Linked DNA regions of Thiocapsa rosea. The protein of the gene in region 2 interacts with the protein of the main gene of each other region in a pairwise test. Links are inferred from orthologs where the notes say so. Each region holds a gene or a part of one and is shown on either strand. Other genes may lie near its edges.

Region 1 (6,722 bases), 3.0 Mb from region 2 along the record:
CTCTGCTACCCGCCGCATCGCCAGCGCCTGTTGCTCGAGCTGCCGGAGATGGCTGCCGCAATGCCTGCCGCCGCCGAGACCGTCACCGCCGCCGAGGCCCCGTTACCGATTCAGGGCAAGCCATCTCCGAAGGCATTGGCGGGCTTCGGCCAGTCGCTCGGCCTGGGTGCGGACGACGACATCCTCCCCGCCGAGGAGGCGTTCCTCTTCTCGGCCGAGGTCGCCGGCCCGGACCGGCTGCAACTGACCTGGGACGTCGCCGAGGGAACCTATCTCTACAGTCACATGCTCGAGCTCGCGCTCGAGGACGGAAGCGAGGTCGCCATCGGGCCGTTCGAGCGGCCCGTCGGCGACATCAAGAAGGACTCCATCCTTCCCGACGGCAGCGTCGGCGATATCGAGGTCTATCACGACCGGGTCGATCTGACCCTGCCCCTGCTGCGCGGGTCGAGCGAGCCGACCGAGGTGACCCTGGTCGCCAAGTACCAAGGCTGCGCCGAGATCGGCATCTGCTATCCGCCGCAAACGCAGAGGGTGACCTTGAGCTTGCCGGAGGCGCTGGTGACGGCGGTTCTGCCGACGGCCGCAGCGGCGGCCACGACGGTCGATGCGACGCCGGCAAATGCCGAGTCGGTTGTGGACGACACGGTCTCCGAGCAGGACCGGATCGCTTCCGTCCTCGCCAACAGCGGTGTGTGGGTGGTGATTGCGGCCTTCTTCGGGTTCGGGCTCTTGCTCGCTTTCACGCCCTGCGTCTTCCCCATGATCCCGATCCTCTCGGGCATCATCGCCGGACAAGGCCCGAACATCACCACGCGCAAGGCATTCACGCTCTCGTTGGTCTATGTCCTGGCGATGGCCCTGACCTATACGGTTGTCGGCGTGCTGGCGGGGCTCTTCGGCGCGAATCTGCAGGCCGCCTTCCAGAACCCCTGGGTCCTGACCTCCTTCGCGTTGATCTTCGTGCTGCTCGCGCTGTCGATGTTCGGCTTCTATGACCTGCAGCTGCCGTCGAGCTTTCAGTCCAAGCTTGCCGAGATCAGCAACAAGCAGGAAGGCGGCACCCTGATCGGCGTGGCCATCATGGGCCTGCTCTCCGCGTTGATCGTCGGACCCTGCGTGGCTCCGCCGCTCTTCGGCGCATTGATCTACATCAGTCAGACCGGGGACGCGGTGCTCGGCGGCATCGCCCTGTTCGCGCTGAGTATGGGCATGGGCGTGCCTCTGATCGCCATCGGCACCTCGGCCGGCAAGCTGCTGCCGCGCGCCGGCGGCTGGATGGATGCGGTCAAGGCGGTGTTCGGTGTCGCCCTGCTCGGCGTGGCCATCTTCATGCTCGAGCGGATCCTGCCGCCGGCGGTCGCGATGCTGCTGTGGGGGCTGCTGCTGATCTGCTCCGCGGTCTACATGGGCGCATTGACCCAACTGCCGCAGGCTGCAAGCGGCTGGAGCAAGCTCTGGAAGGGGCTCGGCGTCTTCCTGCTCATCTACGGCGCGCTCATGCTGCTCGGCGCGGCGGCCGGAGGGAAGGACACGGTCCAGCCGCTGCGTGGGCTCGCCGTGGGCGGCGGCGGTGGTGGCGCCGCGGAGGCGGTCTTTACCACCGTGAAGACGGTCGAGGATCTCGATCGCGAGGTCGCCAAGGCCGGGGCGCTCGGCAAACCGGTCATGTTCGACTTCTATGCGGACTGGTGCGTGACCTGCAAAGAGCTGGAACGCTACACCTTCAGCGATCCCGCCGTGATCGCGGAGATGGGCCGGTTTGTCCTGCTCAAGGCCGACGTCACGGCCAACGACGCGGATGATCAGGCCCTGATGAAGCACTTCGGCATCATCGGGCCGCCCGCGATCCTCTACTTCGACACCGCCGGGCAAGAGCTCAAGAACTATCGTTTGGTCGGCTTCAAGCCCGCCGATGCCTTCGTCGAGCACCTGCGCAGAGCCGTGCCATGAGCGCCGTTCGGGTTGGGATGGTCATTCTGCTTGCGGGTGGGATCAGTGTCGGGGCCGCCATCCTCGGCCAACGCTGGATCGAAGCGCCCAAGCGCGATGCGGGATTGTCGGTCCGCCAATCCGCGCCTCTTCAGACCTTGCCCGACTTCGGCCTAACCGACCTCGCCGGGCTGGAGGTCAGCAGCGAGGCGTGGGCCGGCAAGGTCGTGGTGATCAACTACTGGGCAAGCTGGTGTCCGCCCTGCGTGCGCGAGATGCCGCTCTTTATTCAAACCCAGGAGGCGCTGGGCGAAGCCGGCGTGCAGGTCGTCGGGATCGCCGTGGATCGCCTCGAAGACGTCGAGAAGTTCGTCGCCGACTACCCGGTCAACTACCCGATCCTGATGGCCAACCCGGAGGCGGTGGCCCTTTCCAAGCGTCTCGGCAACCGGGTCGAAGGGCTGCCCTTCACGGTCATTTTCGACCGCCGCGGGCGCCGCGTCTTCAGCCGCACCGGCGAGATCACGGCCGCCGAGCTCAAGGTCGAGCTCGACGCGCTGGTCAAGGCGGAGGATCGTCCGGCACCCGACGAGGACGCGTCTTAGCTGGACAACATCGCGTAAAATCCGCACAATTCGCGCCGATTTGCTGCCGATCCCAAAAGGACCGGCGGGTACACTGAGTCTCGGACGCGTTGGAGCACATTGACCGGATGGCGGCGATCCTGGTTCTGAACGGACCCAACCTCAACCTGCTCGGAACCCGCGAGCCGGAGCATTACGGCCGCACCACGCTGGCGGAGATCCACCAGGGCCTGGAGGATGCGGCTCGGGCTCAGGGCTTCACGCTGGAGTGCATTCAGAGCAACGCCGAGCACGTCCTGATCGAGGCGGTCCACCGTGCCGCGCACGACGGGGTTCGCTTCATCATCCTGAATCCCGCCGCCTTCACCCACACCAGCGTTGCCCTGCGCGATGCGCTGCTCGGGGTGGGGATTCCCTTTATCGAGGTGCACCTGTCCAACGTGCACGCCCGGGAGCCGTTTCGGGCCCATTCCTATTTCTCCGACATCGCCGTCGGGGTGATCAGCGGACTCGGGGCCGAGGGCTACTTTTCAGCATTGCGCGCGGCGGCCGGTCGGCTCGCGCCGGACCTTTCCAACGAGAACCATTGACCATGGATATCCGCAAGGTAAAGAAGCTGATCGAGCTGTTGGAGCAATCCGACGTCGCCGAGATCGAGATCCACGAAGGCGAGGAATCGGTCCGCATCAGCCGACACGGCAGCGGCGCCATGCCGATGTACATGCCTCAAACCATGCCGATGGGCATCGGCGCCGCGCCGGCTGCGGCGTCGGCAGCCGGAAAGGCATCCGATGATGACGATGCCGAGGAGATGGAAGGCGAGGTCGTGCGCTCGCCGATGGTCGGCACCTTCTATCGCGCGCCGTCTCCCGGCTCCAAGTCGTTCGTCGAGGAAGGCCAGACGGTGAAGTCCGGCGATACGCTCTGCATCATCGAGGCGATGAAGATCCTCAACCAGATCGAGTGCGAGCAAGGCGGTACCATCAGACGTATCCTGGTCGAGAACGGTCAGCCGGTCGAATACAACCAGCCGCTGTTCGTCATCGAATAAGGGCGGAGGGCAATGCCCCCGTCGTCAAGCGTAGGCGCCCTCCCCCGGTGCGCCTCGCCTCCTCCAGCAAAGACATCGCCACCATGCCTGCAATGATCGAGAAGGTCCTGATCGCCAACCGGGGCGAGATCGCGCTCCGGATCCTGCGCGCCTGTCGCGAGCTGGGCATTAAGACGGTCGCGGTGCACTCCGAAGCGGACCGCGACCTCAAGCACGTCCTCTTGGCCGACGAATCGGTCTGTATCGGCCCGGCCGCATCGTTGCTCAGCTATCTCAACGTGCCGGCCATCATCAGCGCGGCCGAGGTGACCGACACGGTCGCCATCCACCCCGGCTACGGTTTCCTCTCCGAGAACGCCGATTTTGCCGAGCGGGTCGAGCGCTCCGGCTTCATCTTCATCGGCCCGCGACCCGAGACGATCCGCCTGATGGGCGACAAGGTCTCGGCGATTGCCGCCATGAACAAGGCCGGCGTGCCCTGCGTGCCCGGCTCCGATGGCCCGCTCGACGACAACAAGAAGCGCACCCTCGAGATCGCCCGCCAGATCGGCTATCCCGTCATCATCAAGGCATCCGGCGGCGGCGGCGGCCGCGGCATGCGGGTCGTGCATTCCGAGGCGACCTTGCTGAACGCCATCTCCCTGACCAAGGCGGAGGCGGCCGCGGCCTTCAACAACGACATGGTCTACATGGAGAAATATCTGGAGAACCCGCGTCATGTCGAGTTCCAGGTGCTCTCCGACCAGCACGGCAACGCCATCCATCTCGGCGAGCGCGACTGCTCGATGCAGCGCCGCCACCAGAAGGTTGTCGAAGAAGCGCCCGCGCCCGGCATCACCGAGGCACAACGCCGCGAGATCGGCGAGCGCTGCGCGGAGGCCTGCCGCACCATCGGCTATCGCGGCGCCGGCACCTTCGAGTTCCTCTACGAGGATGGCTGCTTCTATTTCATCGAGATGAACACGCGCGTGCAGGTCGAGCACCCGGTCACCGAGATGATTACGGGCGTGGACATCGTCAAAGAGCAGATCCTGATCGCCGCCGGCGAGCCGCTGCGCTACAAGCAGGACGACATCGTGATCCGCGGGCATGCCGTGGAGTGCCGTCTCAACGCCGAGGACTCGGAGACCTTCATGCCGAGCCCCGGCAAGATCACCGAGTTCCATGCCCCGGGCGGCCCCGGCGTGCGGCTCGAAACGCACATCTATACCGGCTACACGGTGCCGCGCTATTACGACTCCATGATCGGCAAGCTGATCACCCACGGCGAGGATCGCGAGTCCGCGATTGCGCGCATGTGCAATGCGCTGCGCGAAACCGTAATCGACGGGATCAACACCAACATCAAGCTGCAGCGTTCGATCCTGAGAGACGGGGCGTTTCTGGCGGGCGGGGCGAATATCCACTATCTCGAAAAGAAGCTCGGCATGTAGGACTGAACCGCGTGTCGAGCGACATGGGATGTTCGGGGTCAGGCCAGCCTCGGCGCGATTCGATGGTTTGGCGCGACGCGATTCAGGGAGGTTAAGGTGATTTCCGGGAATAGTCATCCCGACAGCGAGTGCCTGGAAGGCATCGAGTCCTTGATGCCGTCACCCTCTCGTCCATGCCTCTTGGGTTCCCCAACCGGACGCAAGACTTCGGCCCCACACCCGGGTAAGCCGACTTCAGTCGGCCCCCGGGGAGGCGGACTTCAGTCCGCCGTGCGGGCGTGCTCGGGGGGGCCGACTGAAGTCGGCGTACCCGTGCGGTCGCGGTCGGCGACCTGGACACTGCCGATGTGGCCGAAACGATGATCGAGGCTGACAACGACAACGACAACGACAACGACAACGACAACGATAACGATAACGACAACGAGTAAATTTTTTTCCGGATATCACCTAAACCGCGTCCAGAGCGACATGCGTCATTTTCACGTTTCGTTCAGCGTTAGGGGCTTCCTCGATCTTGGCGAGACGCGGTTTAAAAGCAGTGAATGCTTGTGCCGGCTTCGAGGCAGTTGGCTCTCGGGGCAGAATCGGACTCCGCTCGGTCACCACGCAATATAGTCAACTTTCTATCTTCTTAAACACTTAAATCGCGTCCGCTCCGGCGCATGTGGACTCGTACGAGGTCGAGACCGAATGAACACTGCGCATATCCTGCGGGACGCGATTTAAATGGGCTGGCTGCAGCTTTCCATCGAGGTCTCGAAGCCGGATGCGGAGCAGATCGCCGCCTTCCTGGAGGATGCCGGCGCTCTATCCGTGACCCTCGCCGATGCTGCGGACGAGCCTCAGCTCGAGCCTGGGCCGGGGGAAACACCGCTTTGGTCGCAGGTCAAGATCTCGGCGCTGTTCGATGCGGATGCCGAGAGCGAGGCATTGGTCGGCCGCTTGGTCGATCAGCTGGCTCGTGAGCATGGCTCCGGTCGTGCCTGCGCGCCTCTTGTCGAGCGGATCGAGGATCAGGTTTGGGAGCGCGTCTGGCTCGACACCTTCAAGCCGACCCGCTTCGGTCGGCGTCTCTGGGTCTGTCCGCACGGACAGGATCCGGATGATCCCGAGGCCATCGTCGAGGCCGTCGTCGTTGCGCTGGATCCGGGTCTGGCCTTCGGGACCGGGCATCATCCGACCACCGCGCTTTGCCTGGAGTGGCTCGACGGGACCGACCTGGACGGCAAGACGGTCCTGGATTACGGCTGCGGCTCGGGGATCCTGGCGATTGCGGCGCTGCGCTTGGGCGCTGCACGTGCGATCGCCGTCGACCATGACCCTCAGGCGCTGGAGGCGACGCGGGACAATGCCCTCGCCAACGGGGTCGCCGACCGCCTCGCGATCTACGGACCGGACGAGGTGCCCGAGCTGATGGTCGACGTGACCGTCGCCAACATCCTCGCCGAGCCGCTGATGTCGCTGGCCCCTCGGCTCGTCGCGTCGCTGCGGCCCGGCGGCGTGCTGGCCGTCTCGGGCGTACTCGCCAATCAGGTGGAGGGCGTCCGCGCGGCCTATGCCGAACCGATCGCGCTCGCGCCGACACGCCTGCGCGAGGATTGGGCGTTCATCTGCGGGACGCGTTTGTAGGTACGGGGGGGTTGTTCGTTGGCTGGAGCGCGGGGTTCGCTCCGAGGATCCCGACCTCATCCCGGTTCCTTTGAATCGTTTCGAGGCATT
Region 2 (7,255 bases):
GACCCTCAACGGTGTGCGCTGGAATGCCGAGTCGGCGGATCCCGTCCACGCGGGCGACACGGTCTGGCTCATCGGCCGGCGAGGGCTTGTCCTGCACGTCAGCGCAACGCCTCCGAGCACGTCCGAGCCCTGAGTCCGGCCGCGCGGTGCGTTGTTCGGAAGAATCGGTTTTGCCTTTTTCGTCTAAACCGCGCCAGCTCGAGCAATCGTCGAGTCTGCCGCGGCCGATCCCATCCAAAAACATCGCATACCGCGCCGGGCGCGGTTTAGAGGAGAAACGGCACGATGGACGACATGTATCTCAGCATCAGCACCCTGATTTCGCTTGTCGCGGTGGCCGTGATCGTGATCGCGCTGGCCAAGACGGCACAGATCGTTCCACAGCGCTCGGCCTATATCATCGAGCGTTTGGGGCGTTATTCGCGCACCCTGGATGCCGGATTCCATATCCTGATTCCCTTCGTGGATCGGGTCGCCTACCGGCATACGCTCAAGGAGGAGGCGCTCGATGTCCCCAAACAGCAGTGCATCACCAAGGACAACATCGCCGTCAGCGTGGACGGCGTCCTCTACCTTCAGGTGATCGACCCCCAGTCGGCAAGCTACGGCATTACGGATTATCGATTCGCATCCATGAGCCTGGCGCAGACGACGCTGCGCTCCATCATCGGACAGATCGAGCTGGACCGGACCTTCGAGGAGCGCAGCAGGCTGAACGAAGAGGTTGTCAGCGCACTGGACGACGCCGCGCAGCCGTGGGGCGTGAAAGTCATGCGCTACGAGATCGCGGACATCGTGATGCCGGGCACCATCACCGACGCACTCGAGCAGCAGATGCGTGCAGAGCGCGAACGCCGGGCGGTGGTGGCGCGCTCGGAGGGCGAGCGCCAGGAGAAGATCAATATCTCCGAGGGCCAGAAGATCCAGGTCATCAATCTCTCGGAAGCCGAGAAGGAAAAGCAGATCAACGAGGCCGAGGGCAAGGCCCGCGAGATTCAGATGCTCGCCGAGGCGACCGCGATCGGGATCGAGCGGATCGCCGCGGCCATCGAGAAGCCCGGCGGGAAGGATGCCGTGAGTCTGCGCATCGCCGAGCAGTACGTGCGCGAGTTCGGCCGCATCGCCCAGTCCGGGACCACCCTGATCTTGCCCGCGGAGCTCAGTAATATCGGTGCGGCCGTGGCGGGACTGGCCAAGACACTCCAGACGGTGGATGCGGCCGAGGCGCGGCGGCCCTGAGGGCCTGAAAGCGGGGCGATGATAGCGCGAGTTAAACCGCGCCCGGCGCGGTATGCGTAGTGTGTTGGATTGACTTGGCCGCGCCGGCTCCGACGACCGTCGGAGCCGGCGCGGTTTAGCTGGGTTGACACGAGCCAACTCGGGCATCGACTCTCGGAAAGGCGTCCATCAGCTTCTTGACCCTGCTTTCCGGTCAAGGCCGGGGCAACGTGGCAAGGTCAATAGGCGTTTTCGGTGTTGAAGAGGGCGAAAGGCGTCCTGAACATGATGTAAAGGTCGAATAGGATCGACCAGTTCTCGATGTAGTAGATGTCGTACTCGACCCGCTTGTGAATCTTTTCGGGCGTGTCGACCTCGCCCCGCCAGCCGTTGACCTGGGCCCATCCGGTGATGCCTGGTTTCACCTTGTGTCGGGCGAAATAACCATCTACGACTTGCTCCCAAAGACGTTCGTTCGTATGCGCGTTCACCGCATGAGGGCGCGGCCCGACCAGCGACAACTCCCCACTCAAGACGTTGAAGAGTTGCGGAAGCTCGTCGATCGATGCCTTCCGGATGAAGCGCCCGACCCGCGTAATTCGTGAATCGCCCTTGGTGACGACGTGCTTGGCGAGTGGATCGGATAGGTGGTGATACATCGATCGAAACTTGAAAACCTCGATCACCTCGTTATTGAAGCCGTAGCGTTTTTGACGAAAGAAAATCGGGCCGGGACTGTCCAGCCGGATCGCGAGCGCCGTGGCAAGCATGACGGGCGAGAAGAGGATCAAGGCGACACTGGCGACGAGCAGATCCAGGGTCCGCTTGACAATCGCATCCCAGTCCGCGACCGGCTTGTCCACGACGTCGACAAAGGGTACGCCCCCGATAAACGAGGAGGCGCGATCACGAAAATCCAAACTCGCGGTATGCGCCGAGAGACGGATATCCACCGGCAAGACCCAGAGCTGTTTAAGAAATTCGAGGAGCCGCCGCTCCGCATTGATCGGAATCGTCACGATCAGCATGTCGACATGGGCGATGCGGGCAAACTCGACCAAGTCGGCGACACTGCCGAGTTTCGGATATCCCGCGACGATGGCCGGCGATCGGTCGTTCTTGCGGTCGTCGAAGATGCCGCAGATGCGTGTCGCCTGGCTCGGTTGCTTCTGGATATCGCGGATGAGATCGGCGGCCGCCTCGCCCCCGCCCACGATGACCGCACGGTGCTCCAGGCGGCCGGCTCTGGTCCAGTGACGCAGTAGAAGGGCGAGTCCGAGCCGCATGCCGAGCAGCGCCAAAAGCGTCAGGCCGAACCAAAACCCGAGCCATTCCGGCGGAATTCTGGGCGTGTAGTCAAACAGGGGCGGGACCGCAAAGAAGGCCCCGAAGATCAGAGAGAGGCCGATCATGATTCGCGTCAGCTGCGGGAGCAGCGTGCGCATGATGAAGACTTGATAGCAGTCCGCCGCCTGAAACACCAGCGTGACTAGAACCACGCCGAAAAGAATCCCGAGAACGGCGGGGGGATGGACCGCGAGCCCATCTGAAGTGAAAAGCAGCGTAAGTGCTCCGAGCGATGCAACAATAACCGCATCGACAAAACGGACGACTCCGGTCAACACGGATGCTGAGATCGTGGACGTCCTAAGACTCTCTGCAACCGCCAGCGCTTGATCGGAGAGTTTTCGGGTCTTCGGACTTGGGTCGTCGCCTGTGAGGTTTCCTTGTTTTACTGCGTTCGGGTCGACCTCAGTCACGCTCTTCAGCAACCTCGCGGACAGTTCTTCCGGAAACATGATCGACCTCGGATCGGGCGACTATCGACTTGTTCTAAACGATACGCCTCTGCACGCAAGGTTTGCGCCAAGATGGAAATCGAGGTGCGATACCCGAGCATTTAGAGTGTAAACGGTTATTTTGACGCTAAGGCGGCCGCTTTACGGCGCAATACCTCATCTGCGGGGCGTCGAACCGCGTGCCTGAAGACCTGCGCCGATTGACCCGGACGATTCTTTCCGGCTTTGGAGATCGCCAAAAAACGTCGGTATGTCCGAAACCGTGTCACTTCGTGATCCGATCGCGACTCCCTCCACCGCAGGCATCCGGCGGGTGAATTCTGTCACGCGCGCAGTGCTTCGAGGAGTCGGCTCGCCTGCGACTCGACAGCGGCGAAGTCTCCCGTCACGAGTACCGGATCGCCCCGTCGTGCCGTACGCTCCAGCGCTTCGATCGCCTCATCCAGCGCCGGCACGCCGCAATATCGGGTTGCCCCGCGAACCTGATGCGCGTGCTCGGCCAGCGCGCTCCAATCGGCCTCCGCAATGCAGGCGCGAAGCTCCTCGATCTCGGCCGGCAACCCCGCCAACAAGACGTCCAGCAACTCACGAGCGAGATCGGCGTCTCCGCCCGCACTCGCGAGCGCAACGGCGTCGTCTCGAGCGGGTAAGCTGTCGAGCTTGGAGCGTTGATCGATCATACGTATCGCCGTCCGAAAAAGGTCTCCGCCAAGCCGATACTCTAAAGGTATTCGGCCCGCAACGTCCAGGCAGAGACGGCCGAATGCTGTTGCAGCTTGGTCGATGTTCGATGCTGGTGCAAAATGACCACAGCCAATCTCATCCCGCGGCGCGATGCCGATGTGAGCAGAAGATGCCCTATCCAACGATCGAAGACTTCGTCGGCCACACGCCGCTCGTGAGACTCCAACGCCTTCCCGGCGCCACCGACAACCTCATTCTCGCCAAGCTCGAGGGCAACAATCCCGCAGGATCGGTCAAGGACCGACCCGCCGTGAACATGATCCGGCGTGCCGAGGAGCGAGGGACCATCAAACCCGGCGACACGCTCATCGAGGCGACCAGCGGCAACACGGGCATTGCGCTCGCCATGGCGGCGGCCATCAAGGGTTATCGGATGGTGCTGATTATGCCGGAGCACATGAGTGCCGAGCGGCGCGGCGTGATGCGCAGCTTCGGGGCCGAGATCGTCCTGACGCCGAAGGCCGGGAGCATGGAGGCGGCCATCGATCTGGCGAACGCGATGGAGGCGCGCGGGGAGGGGATACGGCTCGATCAGTTCTCGAATCCCGATAATCCTGCCGCTCACTACGAATCGACAGGTCCGGAGATCTGGCACGATACCGGCGGAGAGGTCACGCATTTCGTCAGTGCAATGGGGACGACCGGGACCATCATGGGGACAGGCCGATATCTGAAGGAGCGGAATCCCGCGATCCGGATCGTCGGCGTTCAACCCGAGGAGGGTTCCAGCATTCCGGGGATTCGGCGGTGGCCCGAGGCCTATCTGCCGAAGATCTTCGATCCTGCCGGCGTGGATCGCATCATCGACATCTCTCAGGAGCTTTCCGAGCAGACCGCTCGCGAGCTGGCCGCACGGGAAGGGATTTTCGCCGGGGTTTCGTCCGGCGGTTGCATCGCCGCGGCATTGAAGCTCTCCCGGGAGGTGCACGACGCGGTCATCGTGGCGATCGTGTGCGACCGCGGCGATCGGTATCTGTCGACCGGGGTCTTTCCGGCCTAGGGGGAACCCCGGGTTTTCTTGTTCTGTTGCTTGAGTGTCGAGGACGCTGTCCGTGTCGAGAAAACGCAAACCTCTTCCGCAGGAGCCTGTCGAGGCCGAGATCGAGGGCCTCACCCACGAGGGTCGCGGATTGGCGCACTTCGACGGCAAGGCGGTCTTTATCGACGGTGCACTGGCGGGTGAGCGGGTGCGTTTCCGGTATACGCGCATCCAGCGTCGCTTCGACGAAGGCGTGGTCGTCGAGGTGTTGAGGCCGTCGCCGGAGCGCGTGGAGCCCAAGTGCAGCCATTTCGGCGTCTGCGGGGGTTGCAGCCTGCAGCACATGGAGGCAGGTGCCCAGATTCGCGCCAAGCAGGACAGCCTTGCCGACGTGCTCTCGCGTATCGGGAAGGTGACCCCGGAGACTTGGCTTGCGCCCTTGACGGCGGCTGCTTGGGGGTACCGGCGCAAGGCGCGGCTCGGTGTGCGTTATGTGGCCAAGAAAGGCCGAACGCTCGTCGGTTTTCGCGAGCGAGGCAATGCCTTCATCACCGACATCGGCCGTTGCGAGGTGCTTCATCCGAGTGTCGGGGCGCATCTGCAGGCGATCGGCGCCGCAGTGGATGCCCTGAGCATCCGCGAGCAGGTGCCTCAGATCGAGGTGGCGATGGGCGACACACCGCCGGTCTTGGTGTTCCGCGCCCTGAGTCCGCCGAGTGCGGCCGATTTGGGCGTGCTCGAGGCGCTCGGGGAGAGTGAGGGTTTCCACATCTATCTTCAGGAGGCCGGGCCGGAGAGCATCCGGCCGCTGCCCGGTCAGGGGATCACCCTGCACTACGGGCTGCCGCGCTACGATCTTCGGATCGAGTTCGAGCCGACCGACTTCACCCAGGTCAACCTGGAGCTGAACCGATCGATGCTCGACCAAGCGCTCGCACTCCTGGATGTCCAGGCCGACGAACGTGTGTTGGACCTCTTCTGCGGAGTGGGCAACTTCACCTTGCCGCTCGCCCGTCAGGCCGAGACGGTGGTCGGGGTGGAAGGCGATGCCGGATTGGTGGCCCGCGCGCAGGCGAACGCGGACTTGAACAAGATCAGGAACGCACGTTTCTATACGGCTGATCTTTATGGCGCGCTCGATCAGGAGCCCTGGTCGCGCGAGGGCTTCACCAAGGTGCTGCTGGACCCGCCCCGCAGCGGCGCGCTCGCCGTGCTTGATTGGCTACCGCGGCTCGGGGTGGAGCGGGTGCTTTATGTGTCCTGCTATCCGACGACCCTCGCGCGCGACGCCGATCGTCTCGTGAATGCGCTTGGTTATCGGCTTGTTTCGGCGGGCGTGATGGATATGTTCCCGCAGACGGCCCATGTGGAGTCGATGGCCCTGTTCGAGCGTGGCTGAATCGCGTCTTCGGCGCGGCATTTGGGGTTGTTGGACCTTGCGAATGTGCGTCCGGCCATGGTTCGTCGCAGCTGACGCGATTCAGGGATTTTTAGTAGGGTCAATGGGGTCATCCCCCGCCGGTAGGGTGGACGAGCGAGAGCGAAGTCCACCGAGCTCGGCGCCGGGGCTGGTTGACTGCGGTGCGCTCGGCCATACGGCGCTTGTCCGTTTTAGACCGCGCCGAGTAAAAGGCTTTTGGTTGCTCGGGGCATGTGAACCCTGATCAGTTTCATATTTTCACTCCGGGCGCGGTTTATGGGCCTTGAAATCGAGCGTAAGTTTTTGGTGAAAAACGCATCTTGGCGCGACAGCGTCGAGGACCGCGAGCCGATTCTCCAAGGCTATCTAGCGGAGGCGGGCCGTGCCACGGTCCGGGTGAGGGCGAAGGGGGATCGCGGCTTCCTGACCATCAAGGGCAGGACGACGGGTGTGACCCGCTCCGAATTCGAGTATGAGATCCCGATCGAGGAGGCTAGGGTCATGCTCGAAACCTTGAGCAGTCTGCCGGTCATCGACAAGGTGCGCCATCGGGTGCGGTGCGGCGGCCATCTGTGGGAGGTCGATGTCTTCGCCGGCGAGAACGCCGGACTGGTGCTCGCGGAGATCGAGCTGACGTGCGAGGAGGAACCGTTCGAGCTGCCGGGTTGGGCGGGAGTAGAGGTCTCGGACGATCCGCGTTACTTCAACTCGAACCTTGCGCGCCATCCGTTCAGCCGATGGTGAAGAGGCTGCAGCGCGACGCCGAGATGTGGTGGCACTCGAGACACATCCTGATCGATATCGACCGCCAGACCCTCGGTCTCTACGAGGGGGCGCGGCGACTGGGCGAGTATCGGGTATCGACCGGACTGAAGGGTGCGGGGGAGCAGCACGGCAGCGGCTGCACGCCGCGGGGTCTGCACCGGGTGCGGATTCGCATCGGCGAGGGATGCCTGATCGGGACCGTGTTCCGGGGACGTCGACCGACCGGCGAGGTTTACGACAGTGCATTCGCCGCGCAGCATCCGGACCGTGATTGGATTCTAACCCGGATCCTTTGGTTGACCGGGTGCGAGCCCGGCCGCAACCGGGGCG

Evidence for each region.
Region 1: the proteins of cysM (region 2) and accC interact in binary tests that used the Escherichia coli proteins (3 or more experiments, as listed by UniProt). The link is inferred for Thiocapsa rosea from one-to-one orthologs.

Annotation. Positions count from the first base shown.
Region 1 is NZ_RBXL01000001.1:1,654,690-1,661,411, forward strand. What follows is about bases 2,888-5,829. They hold accC (acetyl-CoA carboxylase biotin carboxylase subunit), read left to right. Parts: upstream 2,888-3,659; coding sequence 3,660-5,000; downstream 5,001-5,829. Other genes in these bases: aroQ (type II 3-dehydroquinate dehydratase), read left to right, coding at 2,888-3,106; accB (acetyl-CoA carboxylase biotin carboxyl carrier protein), read left to right, coding at 3,109-3,567; prmA (50S ribosomal protein L11 methyltransferase), read left to right, coding at 5,730-5,829. Outside these bases: protein-disulfide reductase DsbD, read left to right, coding at 1-1,953; BDD21_RS07570 (TlpA family protein disulfide reductase), read left to right, coding at 1,950-2,537; more of aroQ, read left to right, coding at 2,645-2,887; more of prmA, read left to right, coding at 5,830-6,632. UniProt on the Escherichia coli protein: This protein is a component of the acetyl coenzyme A carboxylase complex; first, biotin carboxylase catalyzes the carboxylation of the carrier protein and then the transcarboxylase transfers the carboxyl group to form malonyl-CoA.
Region 2 is NZ_RBXL01000001.1:4,668,998-4,676,252, reverse strand. The notes cover bases 2,889-5,815. They hold cysM (cysteine synthase CysM), read left to right. Parts: upstream 2,889-3,870; coding sequence 3,871-4,761; downstream 4,762-5,815. Other genes in these bases: rlmD (23S rRNA (uracil(1939)-C(5))-methyltransferase RlmD), read left to right, coding at 4,814-5,815; BDD21_RS20730 (Hpt domain-containing protein), read right to left, coding at 3,341-3,697; BDD21_RS20735 (undecaprenyl-phosphate glucose phosphotransferase), read right to left, coding at 2,889-3,017. Outside these bases: BDD21_RS20745 (NfeD family protein), read left to right, coding at 1-133; BDD21_RS20740 (SPFH domain-containing protein), read left to right, coding at 286-1,239; more of BDD21_RS20735, read right to left, coding at 1,458-2,888; more of rlmD, read left to right, coding at 5,816-6,139; BDD21_RS20715 (CYTH domain-containing protein), read left to right, coding at 6,437-6,904; BDD21_RS20710 (L,D-transpeptidase), read left to right, coding at 6,898-7,255. UniProt on the Escherichia coli protein: Two cysteine synthase enzymes are found. Both catalyze the same reaction. Cysteine synthase B can also use thiosulfate in place of sulfide to give cysteine thiosulfonate as a product.